4 regions of the Catenovulum adriaticum genome follow, and region 3 is predicted to be linked to each of the others. Evidence: predicted binding sites of a transcription regulator. Region 3 holds the regulator's gene; each other region holds the start of a gene.
The links. Region 3 encodes sigma-54, which starts transcription at its own class of promoters, with help from an activator protein. Its sites were predicted from a motif close to GTTGGCACGNNNNTNGNNT; they were not measured.
Positions count from the first base shown of each region.

Region 1: the regulator sigma-54 is predicted to act here: its motif matches at 2,130-2,148, upstream of OLW01_RS02390 (THxN family PEP-CTERM protein).
Region 2: the regulator sigma-54 is predicted to act here: its motif matches at 3,639-3,657, upstream of flgB (flagellar basal body rod protein FlgB).
Region 4: the regulator sigma-54 is predicted to act here: its motif matches at 3,782-3,800, upstream of OLW01_RS00700 (DUF1328 domain-containing protein).

Region 1 covers NZ_CP109965.1:540,720-546,219, reverse strand. The annotation lists gene OLW01_RS02395 (right-handed parallel beta-helix repeat-containing protein) at 1-952, opposite strand, end outside; gene OLW01_RS02390 (THxN family PEP-CTERM protein) at 1,133-2,077, opposite strand; gene OLW01_RS02385 (THxN family PEP-CTERM protein) at 2,679-3,653, opposite strand; gene OLW01_RS02380 (ThiF family adenylyltransferase) at 4,158-5,018, opposite strand; gene OLW01_RS02375 (PEP-CTERM/exosortase system-associated acyltransferase) at 5,033-5,500, opposite strand, start outside.
Region 2 covers NZ_CP109965.1:2,211,872-2,217,371, reverse strand. The annotation lists gene flgN (flagellar export chaperone FlgN) at 1-386, opposite strand, end outside; gene flgM (flagellar biosynthesis anti-sigma factor FlgM) at 423-743, opposite strand; gene flgA (flagellar basal body P-ring formation chaperone FlgA) at 828-1,517, opposite strand; gene OLW01_RS09605 (chemotaxis protein CheV) at 1,716-2,639, shown strand; gene OLW01_RS09600 (CheR family methyltransferase) at 2,654-3,484, shown strand; gene flgB (flagellar basal body rod protein FlgB) at 3,691-4,092, shown strand; gene flgC (flagellar basal body rod protein FlgC) at 4,092-4,523, shown strand; gene OLW01_RS09585 (flagellar hook assembly protein FlgD) at 4,535-5,269, shown strand; gene flgE (flagellar hook protein FlgE) at 5,299-5,500, shown strand, end outside.
Region 3 covers NZ_CP109965.1:358,375-363,874, forward strand. The annotation lists gene mgtE (magnesium transporter) at 1-997, opposite strand, end outside; gene OLW01_RS01500 (HPr family phosphocarrier protein) at 1,146-1,421, opposite strand; gene rapZ (RNase adapter RapZ) at 1,436-2,293, opposite strand; gene ptsN (PTS IIA-like nitrogen regulatory protein PtsN) at 2,299-2,745, opposite strand; gene hpf (ribosome hibernation promoting factor) at 2,745-3,032, opposite strand; gene OLW01_RS01520 (RNA polymerase factor sigma-54) at 3,057-4,565, opposite strand; gene lptB (LPS export ABC transporter ATP-binding protein) at 4,565-5,290, opposite strand; gene lptA (lipopolysaccharide transport periplasmic protein LptA) at 5,290-5,500, opposite strand, start outside.
Region 4 covers NZ_CP109965.1:154,507-160,006, reverse strand. The annotation lists gene djlA (co-chaperone DjlA) at 1-666, shown strand, start outside; gene OLW01_RS00720 (HDOD domain-containing protein) at 777-1,613, opposite strand; gene OLW01_RS00715 (HAD-IA family hydrolase) at 1,675-2,376, opposite strand; gene OLW01_RS00710 (Dps family protein) at 2,520-2,990, opposite strand; gene OLW01_RS00705 (midas domain-containing protein) at 3,117-3,473, opposite strand; gene OLW01_RS00700 (DUF1328 domain-containing protein) at 3,517-3,693, opposite strand; gene OLW01_RS00695 (tyrosine recombinase XerC) at 4,231-5,133, opposite strand; gene OLW01_RS00690 (DUF484 family protein) at 5,130-5,500, opposite strand, start outside.

The DNA of each region.
Region 1 (5,500 bases), 180 kb from region 3:
TCCTGCTTTCAAACACGCGGTTGAGTGCTTGATAGTTTTCACTATCTAAAAATGCACCGACTAACACATTACCACTCACATCTAATTTTATCTGTGATTTTTTATCTGAGTTCAATGCCAAAAATTCGTTGCCTTTAATTCTTTCCATTACAATCAAAGAGTCTTTTATTACAATACTCTGCTCCCTTTTTCTCCCCATATTTTCAAGCGCAAAACCTATTACCTGGCGGTTCACTGATTGCGCGCCTTGATGCAAAATTGAATTAGTTATAATTAGCTGACCACCGTCTGAAATATCGATTAAACGACTATCGTCACTGTTCTGAGAAGAGATTAATGTATTTTCAATCAGGGTTGTTTTTGACCGCGATTTTATTTCGTGGCCCTGATCTTTAGAGGCAATAAATACACTATCGCGGATAATTAGATTGTCACCGTGACTATAGACAGCATGCGCCCTGCCAGAATCTCCCAATCGTTCAAAGCGACTGAATTCAATAGTAAGATCACCAGTGCTATGAGCTTGTAAAACGCCCTGCTCGCTATCATGAAAATAGACATTTCTGAGAGTTAATCCGCTTGCTTGCTGTCTAATGCAAGCCCCATTGTGGGTATAAACAGATATATCACTACATTCTATTGTTTCAATTGTGACATTTTTACCCGAAACAACAATCGCAGCTTTGTTTTCAATTGCTGCATCGACAAAATGGGTCTTTTGGCTTCCGGTTAACCAAACATGATTGGCTCGGATATGGAGGCCTTCACTATAAATACCTGGCCCCAAGTAAATAGTACTATAGTCTTGAATTGAGTTTTCCGCAGCTTTAAAAGATGGGTATGAAATACCATCCACCACAATTTCATTGTCTTGTAGCACAGCAGCTACAACTTGGGAAAAACCTGACAAGAAAAACAGTACAGCGAGTAATGTAGATTGCTTAAGATTCATTAAAAACTCCATTTCAGACACGACTAACTTGGCTTAAAGTTGGTCTATTCAGTAGGAATAACCATAGTATCCAAAGAGTTTATCGGTACTTCTATTAAACTAGATTAACCTGTTTAGTACAAATACAAAAAAACCCCACTAATGTGAGGTTTTTTGATATTTTGAAATGCCAGTTGGGAATTAAGCTTGACGCTTTTTACGAGCGACTATGCTTAAACCAAATAAGCCTAAACCAAAAATTGCAATTGAAGCAGGTTCTGGAACAGCTTGAACTGCGAATTCAGCTAACAATGTGTTTTCTTCTAACTCTTTGGTTGCAAAACCTACACAAGGTGTAGCTTGGTTGCCACAAAAATCATCAACAATAGTTAAGCCAGTTAAACGAGTTGTCACTTCATAAACTGTGTTTAAATCTAATGAAGCAGCTAAAGCTGGTGGGAAGCCATAGTTTAATAAATCAACGACAATTTTAAATTCAACAATTTCTTTTAACGGATCAATGGTGAAAACTAAATCAGGGTTAGGCTGTAAAATGAAATAATCGTCACAACCAGCACCTTCGTTAGGATCTACATTATCGAAATCTGTTCCAGCCACATTTCCGTCAACACAAATACCTGAATCTGGGCGATTTGGTGTTTCAATAAAATCAAAACCTAAACCGATTTGAATAGAGTTACCAGGTAATGATGGAAAAGCTGTACCAGCATCCCAACCTGTAGCAGTTAATCGTAAACCGTCTAGTAATGTTGCTGATTGTAAATAGTTAGAGCTAGGACCGCCGATACGATAGTTGTTGTGAGTCATATGAGTACCCTCAACAAAATCACTGTCTTGAAGTGTATCTTCAAGTGCTACAGTTGTTAAACTACCTGATTTAGGGCTATCAACGACTAAAGAGCTAACGGGTAAGTTATCAATCGAATCACCCCAGCTTAATTTTTTATAAGTATCCTGATCTAAAACGTCTTGAGCTTGAAAGCCAGTTTTGTTAACTGAGCCAGGCGTTACATCATTCGTAAAACCAGCTTGGTTATTATAATCCCAAGTCGTGATGATTGCAGCGTTTGCAACACCGCTCAACAACGCTAAAGCACCAGACACAGCAAGAATTGTATTTTTCATCATTTATTCCTTTGAGTACTAAACTATAAAATGTTTTTGTTACTTCAATTCAATGCACCATCTGTGCCAAAACAAAATAAACAAACAAAATCAATACATTACAATTAAACCTCTGTATTGAAATATACCTGCTGTAAAAATTACTGACAAGAAGAATAATTCAATTAGTTTGAATGCAACTTAACCCGAATTGAGGTTAAATATTTTAAATTGACACGATAAGTTCCAGATTAATATGCTGATATATAATATTTAGTCTTAAATTTAGTGAGTAAAGCAAATCAATGCTGGTGGTTGCAGCACTGAATATCATTGCCCTTCACATTTATTACTTTTGTGTATCCATACATCTTGTGTGAATAAGCGAGGTTCTTGATAAATCGATAGCACCGACTAAATACTATGAGCTGTGTTGATCTTTATTTATAATTGGAGGTGAGTGGAAAATGTTTTAGGCAAAGCAGAGATAACGAGATTTAGTGAACTAATTGATTGATATTGGGTTTAAGAAGATAAATTTAAAAAATCGTGTTATGTAAACTAAAAAGACCAAATAAGGAGACTTATTTGGTCTTTTGTTGAAAAGAAAATAATACTTTCTTTATTTACGGCGACGTCTTGCAGTAAGACCTAAACCTAAAAGGCCAATACCAAATAGCGCAACTGTTTCAGGTTCAGGAACTGCTCGTACTGCAAAGTCAGCAAACAATTCATTATCACGCAACTCTTGCGTAGCAAAACCGACACAAGGAACGCCCTGACTACCACAATAATCGGTGGTAACGGTTAACCCTGTTAAACGAGTGACAACTTCATATTGAGTTTGCAGGTTGTTCGCTGCCGCAAAACCTGGGGCTAAAATGCTATTTAAATCAAAACCGATGACAAATTCAACGTAATCATTACTCGGATCTAAATCACCGCCATCATTAAACGTAAAGTCCACTCCCGGAATCGGCTCTAAAATAAAATAGTCATCACAGCCAAAACCTTCGTTTGGATCTGTATCATTGATATCGGTACCTGCAGCACTTCCATCAATACAGGTTCCACCTAAAGTGCCATCGCCATTAGGTCTGTTAGGCGTTTCCAAAAATTCAAAGCCAATCCCAATCTCAATCGCTGAAGTTTCTGGTGGAACTGAATCAGCCAATTCCCAATCATCAATACTTAAACGCAAACCATCTAACAAAATCGCACTTTCTAATAGGTCAGAACCTCCAACTCTATAATTATTGTGCGTAACAGTTGTACCACTTTCAAAATCAGAATCCATTAATGGGGTATTAGCTACTACAGTATCAATAACACCACCTTGACCTTCCTCTACAGTCAGCATACTTGGTCCATCCGCTGGCACCTCAGCAGTACCCCAAGTTAAAGTTCGGTTGGTATCTTGGCTTAGAACATTTTGAGCCTGAAAATCACTTTCAACAACTGCACTAGGTGAAGCATCAATAAAACCCGCTTCATTGAGATAATTCCAAGACGTTACGATTGCAGCTTGAGCGCTGGTTCCAATCATAGCACTTGAAAGTACCAATGTTGCGAGAGTACGGCGTGTAAAGTTTTTCATGTTAAGTATCCTTCTCTATGGTTGTAAACAAGTTACGTAATTACACACGCATAGCTTGTGCCAAACTCGCAAAATGGCGGTATATCAGTGCCTTAAGATTAGGTGAAAAAACGAATGAAGTGGGATTGTAAAAAAAATAGACACCTAAATAATATTAGTGACGTGGAGCTTTCTAACTTACGGTTTTATAATGAATTAAAAATATCCAATTCGCTAATTCTATTAAGGTGATCTAATTATAGAGTTAAAAGGCCATTAAAATAATACATGAAATATTAGCGTATGTGAGCCTCAGCATTATGTTTGAGCAAAACCGTTCGAGGTTACATTTATAAACAGCGCTCTCGTATAAAATAGATGTGTTGATTTAGGTTAAACAGCAGCATCAAGTCAACAGATTGGTGGTTAGATAAGATAAAATTATTGAACGTTCTTAAAAATAAAAGGGCCAGTAGAATACTGTTAGTACAGCTGATATGCACAACACTATTCTACTTTTTAATCTTATTTTGTTTTCAATACTATTTTTTTAGCGATTGAAAACATAAGCCTTTGAATTGGGTTCCGATTCCCCCACGGACGCCAAGTCTTTACTAATTTGTTTTTATAAGCATCGAAGTGTAGACCTCTGGGAGCCGTTAATACCTCACCTCGGCCTAATAATAGTTTTAAAACATAAGAAGCTGCCGCCCCGCCACATAGCTTGACCCCCATAGGTAGTGAAGGCGCTTTTTGAGCAATGAAATCACTAGTAGAAGGGTCAACCAAATAACTACGTTGAATTAAAGAAGGCGTCAGACCGATTAAAAATTTGACGAGCTGCTCGTTTTCGGTTTTACAATCTTCAAAACGAAAATAACTTTCATAATCCATGCTATCAGGCGTAAAGCATAGCAACGCGACGCCCATCCCAATTGGCGCAGCAACCACGATGGGGATTTGTTTCTCGTAGCATTTTTTATATACCAGTTTTCTGGCTTGCAAGGCGAAATAATCCAAACTATCAACGTAAACGTCAACATCTTCTAAAAATTCATCGACGTTATGCTCAAATATCCCTTCTGGAAAACTTTTTATTTCAGCTTCAGGGTTAATATCTTTTGCAACATTTTCCATCACTTCGACTTTAGGGCGCCCAACTGTCGACATAAAAGCACCAGCTTGACGGTTAAAGTTATGAACTTCATATTCATCAAAGTCAGAGATGTTAAATTTCCCGACACCTAATCGAGATAATGTCACTATATGTTCACTGCCAACCCCTCCAGCACCTGCGGTAGCAACTCTTTTTTGTTTTAAACTTAGTTGTTCTTCGTTTGTTAGCCAACCAATATTTCTGGAAAACGCATTTTGATATTCAAACATGTTTAACCCTTTACTTATACTTGAAACAAACGCTCACCATTTAAAGCGACAAAACTATTGTTATGAGTCGTCTTTAGTGATGGTGGGTTACTCGGAAATTCGGTTTTAAATTGCCGAGCTGCAATAAACTGCTCCTCTAGTTCGTCTTCAATCTTAAATAAAAGCTTTTTAAAACCAGAGTTTAAACTTTGCATTAAAATTTTATTGTTAATGTAATATGGCGCTCTTTTCCCATGATAATCGACCGTAGGACCTATTTGCTTAAATGGGATACCTACAAACCTAAGGCTTCTTGCTAATCTTGGCTCCATCATTACAAAACAGTGCTCCATCCCCTCATGTTGAGATAATGCAGCACCGGACAAATATAAGCCGATTGCAATAAAAGGAAAACAACGTAATTCAGCTTCAGAGTATACCTGTTCATTAATAACACCTGTCGCTGAACCTTTAAATCTATCTGTATTTCGTCTTCTAAAATG
Region 2 (5,500 bases), 1.3 Mb from region 3:
GCCTGACCTTGTTTATCGTAAGTCATAGCATCAGAGTTTTTGAGCGCTAAAATGGATTGCTTTAATCGTAACACGTTATTTAAACTGGTGCGGATAACGCGTTCGTTAATTGCGCTTTGCGTTTTAATGTCAGCCAGCAATTCATCTAGTTTCGCAACCGCTTGGTTAAAGTGCTCATCTTTTTTGAGCTCTGATAAGTTTTCTAATTGCGAGATTTGTTGGTCAGTTTGCTGAATTTGTGTAAGTAGTTCGTTTTTATTTACCGCAATATTATACACTTCATCAGACTTTCGCTGTTTATAAGCCACCAACTCGTCGTTTAACAGTTGAGTAAATCCCTCAAGTTGAGATTGTTGCTTTGCTAATAACGCTTCATGTTGTGACATTAAATGTAAACCTGCTATTTAAAACGAATACAAAAATTATAGACCAAATAACTTGCCTTCGCTTGCAATAATATTATTTGCTAGCTTTTCGGCATTCACTTTATATTCGCCAGACTCAACCGCTTTTTTAAGACGATCTACTTTTTCTTGATCAAAGCCGCTCGCATTGTTTGCTTTTTTGGTCAAGTTATTTAAATTTTGCGCGGTTTGCGTTAATGACACAGAGTCTTGTCTGGGTGCATTTTTGGCTTGCTGCGCAGCTTGGTTAGCTGGATTATTTAACTGTTGATTTTGTTGCGACTTTTGCGCATCAACCGTATTTTTTCCGAGCTGGTTATTTAGGTTGTTTAGATTAATTGCCATATCTATACCTGTTAAAAAATGACTTCCAATAACTATATCGGCCATTTGTATTAAAGCTTTAGCCCTGTTTTCGTTAATTTATAAAAAAATTTGGATAGCACCAACTGAACTCACTCGGCCTTGTACAATCCGGTTTGAGCTCTTATTTTTTACACTAACTGTTTCACCATAAGTTGCATCAGACATGGCAACTCCGGTTGCTTTTACCGATAAGCCTGAAGTAATTGCCTCTATTGTAACCATTTCACCACGACAAACAAAGCAAATATTGCGGTTAATAATAGCTTGTCCTGATTTTATTTGTCGTTTTGCTTTACTGCCAATGATGGTATTTTTATCGGCAATAAATCCATTTCTTGAACGATTTTTTTCTAATAGCCTAACTTGAATATCTCCCTGACTGATGGTTTGCCCTGACTCTATATACTGGGTGGCGACAACAACCGGCGTCATAATTTTGACTTGGACAGGGACATACAACAGCCACTCTGTATCGGCATTGCATTTTATTTTAACCGTCATATTTTTAGAATAGGTATTAAAATTAGGCACGTCAGCAACGAGTTCACCGTTACATGGGTTTAGTTTTAATCGAGAATCAATAGGGGAGGCTATCGCTTTTAACGTTTCATCTGCTTGTTTAGGATACATTGACTCCACATGGTCCGCAGCAAAGTTTTCAATTTGTTTTTTGGTATAGTTAGCGGCTAAAGTTGCGCCAGAAAATAGGGTTAAGCTGGCGAATAACCAAGCGATTTGTGTTTTCATATTCTAACCTTAGCAAATAAATGCGACTTTTTTCATATTCGACTATGCTTAATCAAAAAAAAGCGTTATAAAAGAAACTAATATCTATTGTCAAAAACTGTTGGTATCTTGACTAATAGCCGTGTTATTGCATTATTTTGTGGTATTGAAGCAATTATCACACCAATAATAATGCCGAAGTGAATGTTGGAGAAAAGTATGGCAGGTGTTTTAGACTCTGTTAATCAGCGTACCCAATTGGTAGGACAAAATCGGTTGGAGCTTTTATTGTTTAAATTGCAAGGAAGGCAAAGATTTGGGATTAACGTTTTTAAAGTTCGAGAAGTTTTGCAGTGTCCAAAACTGACTTCCCTACCTAAACGAAATCCTTATATTCGAGGTGTGGCGCATATTCGTGGCCAGACTATATCGGTTATCGATTTAAGCATGGCAACTGGCGGCAAACCAGTTGAAGATACCAGTACATGCTTTATTGTGATTTCTGAGTATAACCGGTCGGTACAGGGATTTTTAGTTTCCTCGGTCGAGCGTATTATTAATATTAACTGGGAATCTATTTTACCACCGCCAAAAGGCGCTGGACGATATAGTTACTTAACCGCCGTTACCGAAGTTGATAAAGAGCTGGTTGAAATTTTAGATGTTGAAAAAATCTTACACGAGATAATGCCAATTGACGCTCAAGTGAGTGATGCCGTTATGCAAGCTAATCCGGTAGAGAAAGATTATTCAACGAAGAAAATTTATATTGCCGACGATTCATCGGTCGCACGAAACCAAGTTAAAAGAGCTCTCGAAGGATTTGGTATTGATTTACAATTAGCAATTAATGGTAAAGATGCACTCAATAAATTACTCGCTGAGGCAGAAGAAACCGGTGAAGTAACGGATAAGGTAGCGTTACTTATTTCAGATATTGAAATGCCAGAAATGGATGGTTATACCTTAACGGCTGAAATAAAAAATAATCCAAAATTGAAAAACTTAAAAGTTATTTTGCATACCTCATTGAGTGGTGTTTTTAATCATGCCATGGTTGAAAAAGTAGGTGCGGATGATTTTATTGCAAAGTTTAACCCAGACGAATTAGCGGGTGCAGTTCAAAAATGGTTAAATGTTTAAATTAGGGATCGTTTGTGCTTGATAAAAATATAAGCTCGGAAGACTATAGAAAATTCTGCACATTTTTAGAACATCAATGTGGCATAGTGCTTGGTGAAAACAAGCAATATTTAGTTAAAAGTCGTTTAACACCATTAATTAGCAAGTTTAATGTGGCCACAATTTCAGATGTGATTAACCGAGCGATGAGTATGACAGAGCGGCAACTCCGTGCCGCTGTTGTCGATGCAATGACAACGAATGAAACCTTATGGTTTAGAGACTCCTACCCGTTTGAAGTGCTAGCTAAAGATATTTTTCCGCAATACGATGGTAAATTTAAAACTGTGAAAGTTTGGTCTGCGGCCGCTTCATCAGGACAAGAGCCATACTCTATTGCTATGGCGTCTGCAGAGCACCAGCAACGTAAAGCCAACGCTTGCAAAGTTCAAATATTAGGTACCGATATTTCGCCGAGTATGCTGGAACTTTGTAAAAATGCTACCTACGACTCGCTAGCGTTAGCTCGTGGTTTATCCCCGCAGCGTAAACAACAATTTTTTCAAGCATCAATTGAGTCAGGTTGTATGACATTAAAACCTAACATTACCCAAATGGTTAATTTTAGGCAGATGAACTTATTAGACAGCTATAGCTTGCTAGGTAAGTTTGATATTATTTTTTGTCGAAATGTGCTTATTTATTTTTCTGCACAAAATAAAGCAAAAATTTTGAAACAATTTTCAAAAGCACTAAACCCAGATGGTTATCTATTTTTAGGGGCTTCGGAGTCTATTTCGGGGTTAAGTGACGACTTTGTAATGCAAAGGTGTAACCCTGGTATTGTTTACCGGTTAAAAAACTAACATACCAACAGCCATTGCCGCTTCATGTTTAAGGCGGCAATGATTGACTCTCTTTTGTCGCTAATCTCTCACCTTTATAATTAAATCCTTTCTACATTAGTTTTAACTCACTGATATTATTTGGTTATTTTTTTAGTTTTTATTGCTTAAGCTGGTTGGCATTTTATTTGCTTTATTCTAAACATGTGAGTTTAGGAGACAAAAAAATGGCGATTTCTTTCGATAAAGCTTTTGGCGTGCATCCTCAAGCGATTCAATTAAGAACTGAGCGCTCTGAAGTGTTGGCCAGTAATATCGCTAATGCAGATACACCCGGCTATAAAGCTAAAGACTTTAACTTTTCGGAAGCCTTATCTGGCGCGCGTCATCGCTATACAACGTCGCTTGAGCGCACCAATGATAAACATATTTCAGTCAGCAGTCAGATGAACGACGGCTTACAGTTCAGAACGCCAAATCAACCGGATACCGGAGATGGTAATACAGTTGATCTGCAAGCTGAACGAAATGAATTTTTACAAAACCAGGTTAGGTTTAATGCCAGTGTTCAATTTATGACAGATAAAATTTCTAGTTTGAAAAAAGCAATTAAGGGTGGGCAACCATAATGAGTAGCTTATTTAATGTATTTGATATTTCTGGCTCAGCCATGAGTGCACAGTCTGTCAGGTTAAATACCACGGCAAGTAATTTATCAAACGCGAATAGTGTGAGTTCATCGGTAGATGAGACATATCGCTCTCGTCAACCTGTATTTGCGGCTGAAATGAGTCGTGCACAAAATAATATGGATAATACAGAGAATGTTGGCGTAAAAGTACTTGGCATTGTCGAAAGCGACAAGCCTTTGCAGGTTGAGTTTAACCCTAACCACCCTATGGCGGATAAAAACGGCTACATCTACAAGCCAAATGTGAATGTGATGGAAGAAATGGCGAATATGATTTCAGCATCACGTAGTTACCAAACTAATATTCAAATTGCAGATGCCGCTAAAAAAATGCTTTCTCGAACCTTGCGAATAGGTCAAGGTCAATAAGGATAACTGATATGAGTAGCGTTGATACATCCTATACTGATTCTTTACGGTGGGAACAAAATGAAGGCACCAAAGTGCCTGAAGACACAGGTAATAAAGCATTACAACAAGAAGACTTTTTTGCTTTGTTAACCACCCAATTAGCAGCTCAAGATCCAACCAATCCAACCAGCAATGATGAAATGATCTCGCAAATGACAAATTTCACCATGGCGGACGGTATTAGTGATTTAGGCAATAAGTTTGATACTTTTACTAGTCAGTTTTCGGAATTCCTAGAAAATTCGTCATCGAGTCAAACTTCTAATAATGCATTGCAAGCCTCTTCAATGGTAGGACAGACAGTACTGGTTGAAAGCAACGAAGTTCCGCTATTTCAGTTTGATGAAGAAAATTATGGCATGTCTGGTCAATTAATGATGGAAAACGGCATGAATGATATTCGAGTTGAGGTTACAGATAGCAGCGGTAAAGTGGTTAATACCATTGAGGTTGGTGCGGTTTCAGAAGGGCCAGCAGGTTTTTATTGGGATGGTTTAGATGCCGACGGTAATCAAATGCCATCTGGTTTATATACGTTAAATGCAACGGGTATAAACCCGAGTAGTGGCGAGCGAAATGACATTAAAGTAGGTGCTTACTCTAGTGTAAATAGCGTTAGCTTTGGTAGTGGTAATAAACTTTCATTGAACTTATCTGGTTTAGGTAGTTTTTCGATGGATGATATTCTTGAAGTCGCATCTTAAGCGGCAGTAACTTAAAGAGGTGAAAACTTATGTCTTTTAACATTGCGCTTAGTGGTATTTCGGTTTCGCAAAAAGATTTAAATACAACCGCAAATAACATTGCAAACTCAAATACAACCGGCTTCAAGGGCTCGAGAGCTGAATTTGCTGATGTATATGCCAGTAGTGTATTTGGCGGCGGTAAAACAAAAGTGGGTGATGGCGGTTTAACGGCGGTCGTTGCTCAGCAAT
Region 3 (5,500 bases):
CTACCCCACCCATGCTTGGCACTATGGTATTTAAAATAGCTAATACGGCAAGTTGACTTAAAATATCTTCGAAAAAATTAGAAACAGTGGCAGCCAACAACGCAGTTAATAGATTAACGCCTAACCAAATTGAACGCTTTTTAGTACTTTGCACTACGGGCGCGAAGGTATCTTCTTCATCATCGAGACCCGCCATGCTCATCATAGAGTGCTCAGCATCTTCACGAATAATATCGACCATATCATCAATGGTGATCCGGCCTAATAAATGATTTTGCTCATCGACGACTGCAGCTGAAACCCAGTTGTAACGTTCAAATTGCTGTGCAGCTTCAGTTTCAGGCATAGTGGCAGCAATTGGGTTAACTTCTGTATTCATTAATTGGGCAATTAATAAATCAGGTCTAGATGTGACAAGCTGGTTTAAGCTAACTTCACCAATTAAAATATCATCTTGATCAACCACATATAAACTGTCGGTATTTTTAGGCAACTCCGCACGCATTCTTAAATAACGCAGTACAACTTCTACGGTTACGTCTGGTCTGATCGTTACCGTATCTGTATTCATTACCGAGCCCGCAGTAAATTCTTCGTAGGCTAGGGCGGCTTCTGCTCTGTGTCTATCTTGATGATCAAGTGAATTTAGTACTTCTTGGTAGAGTTCATCAGGTAAGCTTCGGAGTACTTGTGCTAGGTCATCCGTGTCCATGCCTTCGGTTGCTTCTGCAACCGCTTCTGGCATCATTTGACGAACAATGCTGGTTCTTACATCTTCACTGAGTTCTTCTAGTATTTCACCGTGAAACTCTGAATCAATTAATTGCCAAAATGCAAAACGGGTTTTTACAGGCGTTGACTCTAAAATAAAGGCAACATCAACCGCCGGCATATTATGCAGCGCATTACGAACATGAACAAACATTCCGCGATTTAACGCCGCGGTTAATTCAAGTAATGTTTGATTAGATAAGCTATGCTCGTAGGCTTCTGGCATTTTTCTTGTTATGCTCCCGGTGCAGGTTAAGAGAGGAATGTTTGTTCTATGGCGATTTCAAATGCTTTGTCTATAGTCTACCTAAAGTGTTAAAAAATGGCTATATAAGAAATGCTTAGATAACCTTAACTCGGGTTAAGGTTGTCTATTATTCGCCTTCATTAAATCTGGCGTTTATTAAATTTTCGACCGCATCAAGCGCTGCCGCTGCATCTTCGCCTTCACATTGCACTTGAATTTCACAGCCTGTTGCGCCAGATAATAATAACAATCCCATCACGCTGTTGGCGCTAGCCGTTTTACCTTCGCAGGTAATTTCAATTTTGCTTTGGTAAGTTTGAGCCAGTTGCACTAGCTGAGTGGCAGCTCGAGCGTGTAAACCTAATTTATTTTTAATAAAAAGCGTTTTAGAGGCTTGGTTCATATGGTTTTTCTTATTTAGTGTTTAGATTGCTCACGATGCACAATAGAAACGTCTGATTGTGATGCGGCAAAATACCAGCCCAGTTCTTCAGCAATATAGACAGATCTATGCTTGCCGCCAGTACAGCCTATGGCTACAGTCACATAGCTGCGATTATTTTGTTCTAGCATAGGTAGCCAAGATTCAATACAGTCAGTGATTTTGTTGATAAAGCCTTTGACTTCATCATGATTTTTTAAAAATGCTTGGACGGGTTTATCTAAGCCGGTCATGGGCCTGAGCGATTCATCCCAATGAGGATTAGGTAAAAAGCGGGCGTCAAACACATAATCAGCGTCAGTAGGAATACCATATTTAAAGCCAAAAGATTGAAAAACCAATTTTAAATGGCCTGCTTTTTTATTTAATACTTTGTTCGTAATTATTTTATTTAAATCATGGATGCTAAGTTCGCTACTATCGATAAAAAGGTCGCTTATTTCTCTAATTGGGCTTAACAGCTCACCTTCTTCTTTTATGGCTTCATCCAAACTTAAACTGGCTTGAGTGATAGATAAAGGGTGCATTCGTCTAGTTTCAGAATAGCGTTTAAGCAAAGTTCTGTCGCTGGCATCCATGTAAACAACAATAATATCACTGGATGCTTTAAGTTGAGCAATAATTTGAGCTAAATCATGCTGCCAGTCTGATAAGTTTCTGATATCTAGGTTAAGTGCAACATGTGTATATTTACCTTTTAATGCTTCAGGTAAAAATGGCAATAATTGTATTGGGATATTATCAATACAATAAAAACCAGCGTCTTCTAGTTGGTCTAGCGCGGTCGATTTTCCTGAGCCTGAACGGCCGGATAATATGACAAGCTGTTGCATTATGCTTATTCCGTAATAGCTTGATATAGCTCTTGGTTGGTTTGTGCTGTTCTGATTTTTTTTAAAATCGCTTTGTCAGAAAGTTTTTCTGCGACAGCCGCAAGGGATTTTAAATGCGCTTTACATTCTGCTTCAGGTACTAGTAAGGCAAAAAATACATTCACTGGTTGGTTATCAATTGCATCGTAGCTAATTGCAGTTTCTGCTGTTATTAATACCGCAACCGTTTGATCTGAATGAGCTAATCGGCCATGGGGTAGGGCAATGCCATTACCTATACCTGTGCTGCCTAACCGTTCACGTTGCATAAGCGCATCTAAAATTTCTTGTTCTGGAACTGCGGTGAGTTGCTTAGCCGCAATTTGACTGATGAGTTCTAGTACTCGTTTTTTACTGGTTACAGGGACTGCACTAGCAGTGCAGTCCAAGCTTAAAAAAGATTGAATATCCATTAATGATGCTTCATTTTCTCTTTGTGTTTAATGACTTGTCTATCAAGTTTATTGATAAGGGAATCAATTGCAGCATACATATCGGTATGCTCGGCATTGGCGAATACTTCTCCGCCTGATAAGTGTAAGGTTGCTTCAGCAGTCTGGCTTAGCTTCTCAACATTCAGGATAACATGCACATTGTTGATATGATCAAAATGGCGTTCTAGCTTGGCAAACTTGGTATCGACATAATCACGTAATGCAGTTGTGATATCGACATGATGACCAGTTAAATTGATTTGCATAGACTTTTCCTTCTGGTTTACAGCCTACAATAGGCTTTTTCGTTGATTAGATGGCGGAATAGATAGCGACTCTCGGTATTTAGCAATGGTTCTACGAGCCACTTTTATACCTTGGTCGGCTAGCAATTCAGCTATCTTGCTATCACTTAACGGCTTTGCTGGGTTTTCAGCAGAAACAAGTTTTTTGATAAGTGCCCTAATCGCGGTCGATGAACACTCCCCACCGTTTTCAGTGCTGACATGGCTTGAGAAGAAATACTTCAATTCAAAAATACCGGCTGGAGTATGTAAGTATTTTTGCGTTGTTACTCGTGAAATAGTTGATTCGTGCATTTCTACTTCTTCGGCAACATCATTCAGCACCATAGGTTTCATGGCTTCTTCGCCATGTTCAAAAAAATCTTGTTGTTGTTTTACAATACAACGCGCAACTTTAAGTAAAGTCTCATTTCGGCTTTCTAAACTTTTTATAAACCATTTGGCTTCTTGCATATGTGAGCGAATAAACTGGCTATCGGCCGTATTACGAGCTGTTTTTGACATAGCTGCATATTCTGCGTTTAACCTAAGTTTAGGCACACTTTCTGGATTTAGCTCTACAATCCATTTATTTTTTATCTTTTTAACTGAGACGTCAGGCACAATGTATTGAGCCTCTTCTGCGACAACGCTATTACCCGGTCTTGGGTTTAACGATTGTATCAGCTTCATGATTTGTTTTAAGTCATCTTCTTTTAGCTTGGCTTTTCTTAATAACGTTCGATAATCACGGTTGCCTAGTAGGGCAATGTAATTTTTGATGACTAACTTAGCTTCATTTAGCCATGGTGTGTCGTCAGCGAATTGGTTTAATTGAATTAATAAGCACTCTTGTGTGGTTCGAGATGCGACACCTATCGGGTCAAATACTTGAATGCGTTTAAGTACGCACTCTACCTCATCTAACTCTACTTCTTCATTGCCTAAGCTTTCTAAAATATCTTCTGCGCTGACAGTCAGGTAGCCTGAATCATCAATTGCATCAATGATGGCTATGGCGATGCCACGATCGAGTGGAGAAAAGGGGGTTAAATCCATTTGCCATAAAAGGTGATCTCGGATCGAGTCTATGGTTTCGCCTTGGTAAACGGTATCTTCATCTGAGCTGTAGTTGCTTGAACTTGAATTACTGCTACTGCCTTGAGTGAAATGGTCGTCCCATGTGCTATCAGTTGGTAGTTGATCGGGAATATCCTGATTAGTCATTTCATCATGACTATCACGAACCGAATATTCATCTTGTTCGCCGTTTTCTTGGTTGTTATTTTCTTTGCGGTTTTGATCTTCTTTTTGTTTTTTGGTCTGGTTATATTCTTCAAGCGATTCGAAGTCGTCCTGTGGTTCATCCGTTTCTAAAAGCGGATTGCCATCAAGCGCTTCTTGAATTTCTTGTTGTAGGTCTAACGATGACAGTTGCAGTAGACGAATCGCCTGCTGCAATTGAGGAGTCATGGTTAAATGCTGACCAAATTTTAACTGAATTGATTGCTTCATTATAATTTAAACTGCTCGCCTAAATATACATCTCGGACTTGCTGGTTGCTTAGCACTTGTTCTGGGCTGCCCGATGCAATAAGTTGCCCTTGACTCACTATATACGCTTTTTCGCAGACATCCAAAGTTTCTCTCACATTATGATCGGTAATTAAAACGCCTAAGCCTCTTTCTTTTAAATGAGTAATTATGCGTTTTATATCAATTACAGAAATAGGATCAACCCCTGCAAAAGGTTCATCTAATAAAATAAACTGTGGATCTGCGGCTAATGCTCTGGCTATTTCAACTCTACGCCTTTCACCACCGGATAAAGACATACCTTCACTATCTCGGATATGGGTAATATGAAACTCTTCTAGTAACTCTTCTAGTTTATCTTTCTTTTGCTGCTGGTTTATATCTTTTCGCATTTCTAATATGGAAAAAATATTTTGGGTAACCGTTAATTTTTTAAAAATAGATGATTCTTGTGGCAAGTAACCAACGCCTGAGCGTGCACGTTCATGCATTGGGTAATAGGTGATATTGGTATCGTCTATTAATACTTCGCCTTGGTCATTTTCGACCAAGCCAACAATCATATAAAATGTGGTTGTTTTACCGGCCCCATTTGGCCCTAGTAAGCCAACAATGCTGCCAGAATCGACAGACAAAGAAACATTTTTTACGACTTGCTTTTTTTTATACGCTTTTGCCAAATTATTTGCAATTAACTGTGCCATTAATCATCACTTTTTGGAGTTAGTACGGTTCTGACTCGGTTACCACTAGTTTGTTCGGATGAAGCCACTAATTTTTGGAGTGTTAAATTATATTCAATTTTATCACCACTCACTTGGCTACCTTGCTGTGCAATTTGTGCGTTACCCGTTAAGGTTAATATTCGATCGTCTACTCGGTAATGAATTTGATTTGCTTTGGCTGTTAGTACC
Region 4 (5,500 bases), 200 kb from region 3:
CGTAAATCTAGCCTCAAAAACCGCGCTATCTTTTTTCATAGTTTATTTTCGTTAATGGGTCATATTGCTAAATCATCAGGACGTGTAACAGAAAATGATATAGCGCTAGCCTCTGCATTAATGGATAGAATGGGTTTAACAGGCGCGCTTAGAAAAGAAGCTCAAACTGCTTATCGTGCAGGTAAACAAGCAAATTTTCCGGTAGATGAAACCGTGTTGGAGTTTAAGCAATACTGCTACAGCCGCCGCGATTTTATGCTGATTTACCTAGAAATCCAAATTCAAGCCGCATTAGCTAATGGACACTTGCACCCCAAAGCGCGTGAAATATTATATTCGGTAGGTCAGAGTTTAGGCTTTAATAAAGCAACAATTGAAAGCATTATAAAACAAAACGAAGCTAGCACTCACTATCACCATAACAACCAACGCTCTGCTAAATCAGAGGGTATGAGTTTAGTTCATGCTTGCCAGATCTTAGGAATTTCAGAAACTGATGAACCGCGAGCTATAAAAAAAGCTTATAAAAAGCTAATGGCTCAACACCACCCTGATAAGTTATCAGCACAGGGGTTACCAGAGCAGGCGTTAAAATTGGCAAAAGAAAAAGCTCAAGATATTCAAGCTGCTTACGAAACCATTAAGCAGCATAAAGGTATAAAATAGGGATGAGATAACTAAAACTAAAAAACAACTAGAGCGGCTCCCGCTAGAGCGTATTTATTTACCTTTGTTTGGGCTAAAAAATAAGACAAAGGTTCACTGGCGCCGGAAACTTAATATAGCTTAAGCCGCATTGATAACAAAACCTTCTCAACTTCAATACTCGCTAGCTGAACCGCTGGCTCAAGATCTGCCGGCTTTATCTTTAATTGCTGACACAGGTTTAAGTTTTGCTCTGACTCTATGGGGTATTGTTCTGTGAACTGCAAACCCAGTGCTAACCTATGTGCCAAATATAATAATTTAGCATCCTGCCCCACCTGCATTTGCTTTGCTTGAGGGTAATTGGCAATTGGGATAATAATTTTTTCTGGAATTTTCCAAAGCGTTAATAACTCCGCAGTGACTTGTGCATAAGTAAAGCCTAAAACCGCTTGTTGAGCTTGAGTAGGTTCACAATTTAAGCTTTGTTGTGTGCATTTGTCTGCAGCAGTGGGATTAACTTTGGCAACAATTAATGCGCCAAAATTATGGAGTAATCCAACCACAAACATTCTTTCAATATCTTTTACGCCAGCGTGAAATGCCAGATTTTTGCTAATTAAGCCAGTTGATATACTTGAGATCCAAAATTGCTTTAAATCAATTGAAGGTGTCATAAAATGTTTAAATGCAGTTGTTGCTACATCAATCAGCATCATATTATAAATGGCTTGAGTACCAACCAAAGTTACTGCCTTTGAAATGGTGCTCACTTGGCTACGAAAATTGTAAATCGCACTATTCGCAATTTGCAATAACCGAGACGCCATTGACGGATCTAAGCTAATGACATTCGCAAAGTCTGCCGCACTCGAGCGTTCGTCTTCCATTAATTGTCGAACTTTAAAACACACATCAGGTAAAACAAATGACCCCTGCGCTTTTATTGCATAATCTTTTGCATTCATAATCGTCCTATTTTATGAGGTGTGATTGTGTAGTATAACTTTGGCTAATAGATATAGAATCTTATATTAAATTTAGCAGATCTTCGGTGTTAGTGTATTCAAATTCTGGCAATACAGCCCCAGGAAACGCCACCTTACTTGGATTAAACCAACCTGCAATCATATTTGAGTTAATTGCCCCTTGTACGTCTGTAATATGGCTATCTCCGACATGGACAATATTTTTAGCAGGAATATTAAGTTGCTTACTACCGAGTTCAAATATGGCTTTATCTGGCTTCATTAGCAATTCATTTTGCGGGCGAATAACCGCATCAAAAATACCGGATAAACCAATTAAATCAGGGTCAGCATTGCCATTAGTAATTGCAATTAATGGTACTTTTTGTTTCATTTTATATAAAAGTTCAATACAGCTTGGCGCAACCATAAAATTATTTCTATGCTGATGAAAATATTCATATGCCTGCAGCGCACTTGACGATGCTTTAGCTACATTAGCTGAAACCAAAAGATCCGTTAAAAAGTGTTTTCTTAACAATGACACATCATGTGCCAAACGCTGGTTTTTTTGCGTAAATAGAGACTTTTTATGCTGCCACGTTACCTCATCTAATTCAGAAAAAGCTGGAAATTTTTCAATGATATAATTTAATAGCTTATTTTCTGCGGCTTGAATGATCGGCATGTTGTCATACAAAGTATCATCCAAATCAAAACTAATGGCTAAAACTTGAGGAAAGCTTTTATAAATGGTTAGCATACTGACTCACTAATTAAAATTTAGTGCCAGCATAAAATAATTTTATTTAAAGGAAAACCACAAAACAAAAAAGGCGTAATAAATACGCCTTTTAGCCTGATGTTTTTTCATTTCCAAATTACTGTCGAATAAATTGAATGAAATTATTGGCGAGTTGCTCTTAACATCCAAGCCGTTTTTTCATGTATTCTCATTCTGTCTGAGACCAAGGCGCTTGATGATTCGTCACTTGCTTCATTTGCTAATGCTAAAACTTCGCGAGCTGTTCTTACGACTTGCTCATGACCTTGCGTTAAAATATCAACCATTTCATTTGCTGATGGCACACCGTCAACTTCTTTGACTGAGCTTAGTTTAGAAAACTCTTTATAAGTACCAGGCGCAACCACATCCAGAGTTCTAATTCGCTCTGCAATATCATCAACTGCTTCAGCTAACTCTGTGTAATGCTCTTCAAACATTAAATGTAGCTCTCTGAATAAAGGCCCAGTTACATTCCAATGGAAATTATGAGTCTGTAAATACAGAGTGTAAGAATCAGCTAATAAGCGCTTTAAACCATCTGCAATTTGAGTTCTATTTTCTGAGCTAATACCGATATCAATGTTTGTCATAATGACCCTTTTTTAATTATAAAAATTGTTAATAATGACTTTGGATAAACTTATAAGGTTGCTTAAACAACTTACAACCGAATAAATTTATCAAAAGTCGATTGACTAAAATTAATACAAACACTGTTAACAATCCGTATCTTCAGCATCCGCATTTTCTTTAGCGTCTTCACACCAGTCTTCCATTTGATTACCTGTATCTTCCATTGCTTCTTCGGTGTTTTCTCTAGCATCTTCCAATGCATCTTCGGTGTTTTCCCTAGCATCTTCCATGGCGTCTGCGGTGTCTTCTCTAGCATCTTCCATTGCGTCTTCTGTATCTTCTGCCATCTCTTCGCTAGCATCCTTGCTATCGTTCCAAGTATTTTCCACTTCGTCTTGATATTGCTTAAGCTCACTCTCATGATGCTCTGCATAAGCTAATGCTGACATGCTTAATATGGTAGCTAAGCCCACTGATTTTGCTAATATTGAAATTTTCATTTTGTCTCCTTAAAACCTTTTGTTAAAACATTTAATCCTTCGCTTATAATTTCGGTGGTCGACCTCTAACTGCATTTGCAATTAATGAAATAACCAACAATACGACAAAAACAAAAAATAAAATTTTTGCAATTCCGGCTGCAGCACCTGCCACCCCAGTAAAACCTAATACACCAGCAATTAGTGCAACAACTAAAAAAACTAGACTCCAACCTAACATAATATTCTCCTTCGCTTTTAATTTAACTCAAAACAAACTAGTTCGAGATTTAATTAATTTTACAGCTCTTTAATCGTCAGAATAGGTATTGCTAAGTTTGTGCCAACTTTAAAAAATAAACATTAAACTACTGATTTTAAATCAAAAATATAAAACTATTTTAATTCAATGGGAATATATAAGCTAAATTCTTAGGGTAAGAGTTTCATAACGAAATGTAATATTTACCGAGCGTTATTTTGACTACTAGCTCAACTAAACTAACCAGTGATAAAGATAGTTAGCCTCAACTCGGTTTAAGGAATATGTGTCAAACGCTCTTTTGTCACGGGGACTGTTTTAAATTCCCTTGCAATACGCCCCCGCGGATGGGGCAGGTAGAGCGTCGCTGGAACTAAAGCCGAGGCTAGCCATTGACACGTGAATTTATTTTGTCCACGCAAAAAATATTGCTAGAAACCATACAGCGCTACAAAGCTAAATAATTCAATTAGTTAGAATACATTTTAAGCCGAGTTGAGGTTAGCTAAAAACGATTTACTTACGCTTTGCTCTTGGGTGGGTTTGATCATAAATTTTGGCAAGGTGCTCAAAATCTAAATGAGTGTAAATTTGTGTTGTCGACAAGTTTTGGTGACCTAACATTTCTTGTACAGCTCTTAAATCTTGACTGCCTTCAAGCATGTGAGTTGCAAAAGAGTGGCGCATTTTATGAGGATTTAAATGAACGTCTAACCCTGTTTTTATTCCAGCTTGTTTTATTCTTTCTCTTATATATCTTGGGGTTAAACGGGTTCCTCTAGTGCTAATAAAAATAGCATCGTCCGTTTTAGTATTACAATATTTTAGTCGAGTTTGTAGCCAAGTCGTTAGCTTGTCGAGCGCAGTTTGGGTGACAGGAATAATACGAGGTTTACCCCCTTTACCTTTTTGAACTGTTACGGTTTTTTCATTCCATTGAATATCCTCTAGATCAATCGCTATCACTTCAGCTAACCTCAAACCCGAGCTATACATTAGCTCTAGCATAGTATTATCACGCAGATTTAAATCCACTTGATTATTAGACTGATCTAACAATTGATTGATTTGGTCAACATCCAAGTTTTTTGGTAAACGCTTGTCCAATTTAGGTGCATTAATAGCTTGTGCAGGATTAAACGCCAGTGCTTTTTTTTTAATTAAAAATTGACAAAAAGCACGTAAACTTGATAACCGTAAATTAATGCTACTGGCACTAAGTTTTGCCGCTTTTGCTTGAGTTAAAACTAAGCGAACAAATTGCACATCAAGCTCGGCTAGACTTAGGTTTGAACGCTTTTCAAAAATTGCAGTTAATTGTCGTTGGTAAGTTGTTAGCGTATTTTCAGATAACCGCTTTTCCCCTTGTAGATAGTCATAAAAAGCATCTAGATAATCAACTACCAACGAATGACTCATGCCAATTCTACCGCTTTTTCATCTGTTGAAAAATCAAGCAGTAAACGATTAATCAATTTAACCATGGGTGCTAAAAATAAAGTATCCATGTCACCTTGAAAGTGCTGTTCATCAATGCTGCCAAACGCCAAAATACCCATATCTTTTTGTCCGCCTAACCGAATCAGGGCCACAGATTTAATCGCTTGTTCTTCATTAAAAAATAAAGCTTGCTCTTGCTTTTTCAATCGACCAAAGTAGTAATCATCTTTCGCTAGGCGTGAGACTAATACATCTTGATATAAATTTCTGGGTTCAACCAATTTAGCGGTATGTTCATCACTACTTGCAATAAATAAAACTAACTTCATTCCATCAAGTTCAATTT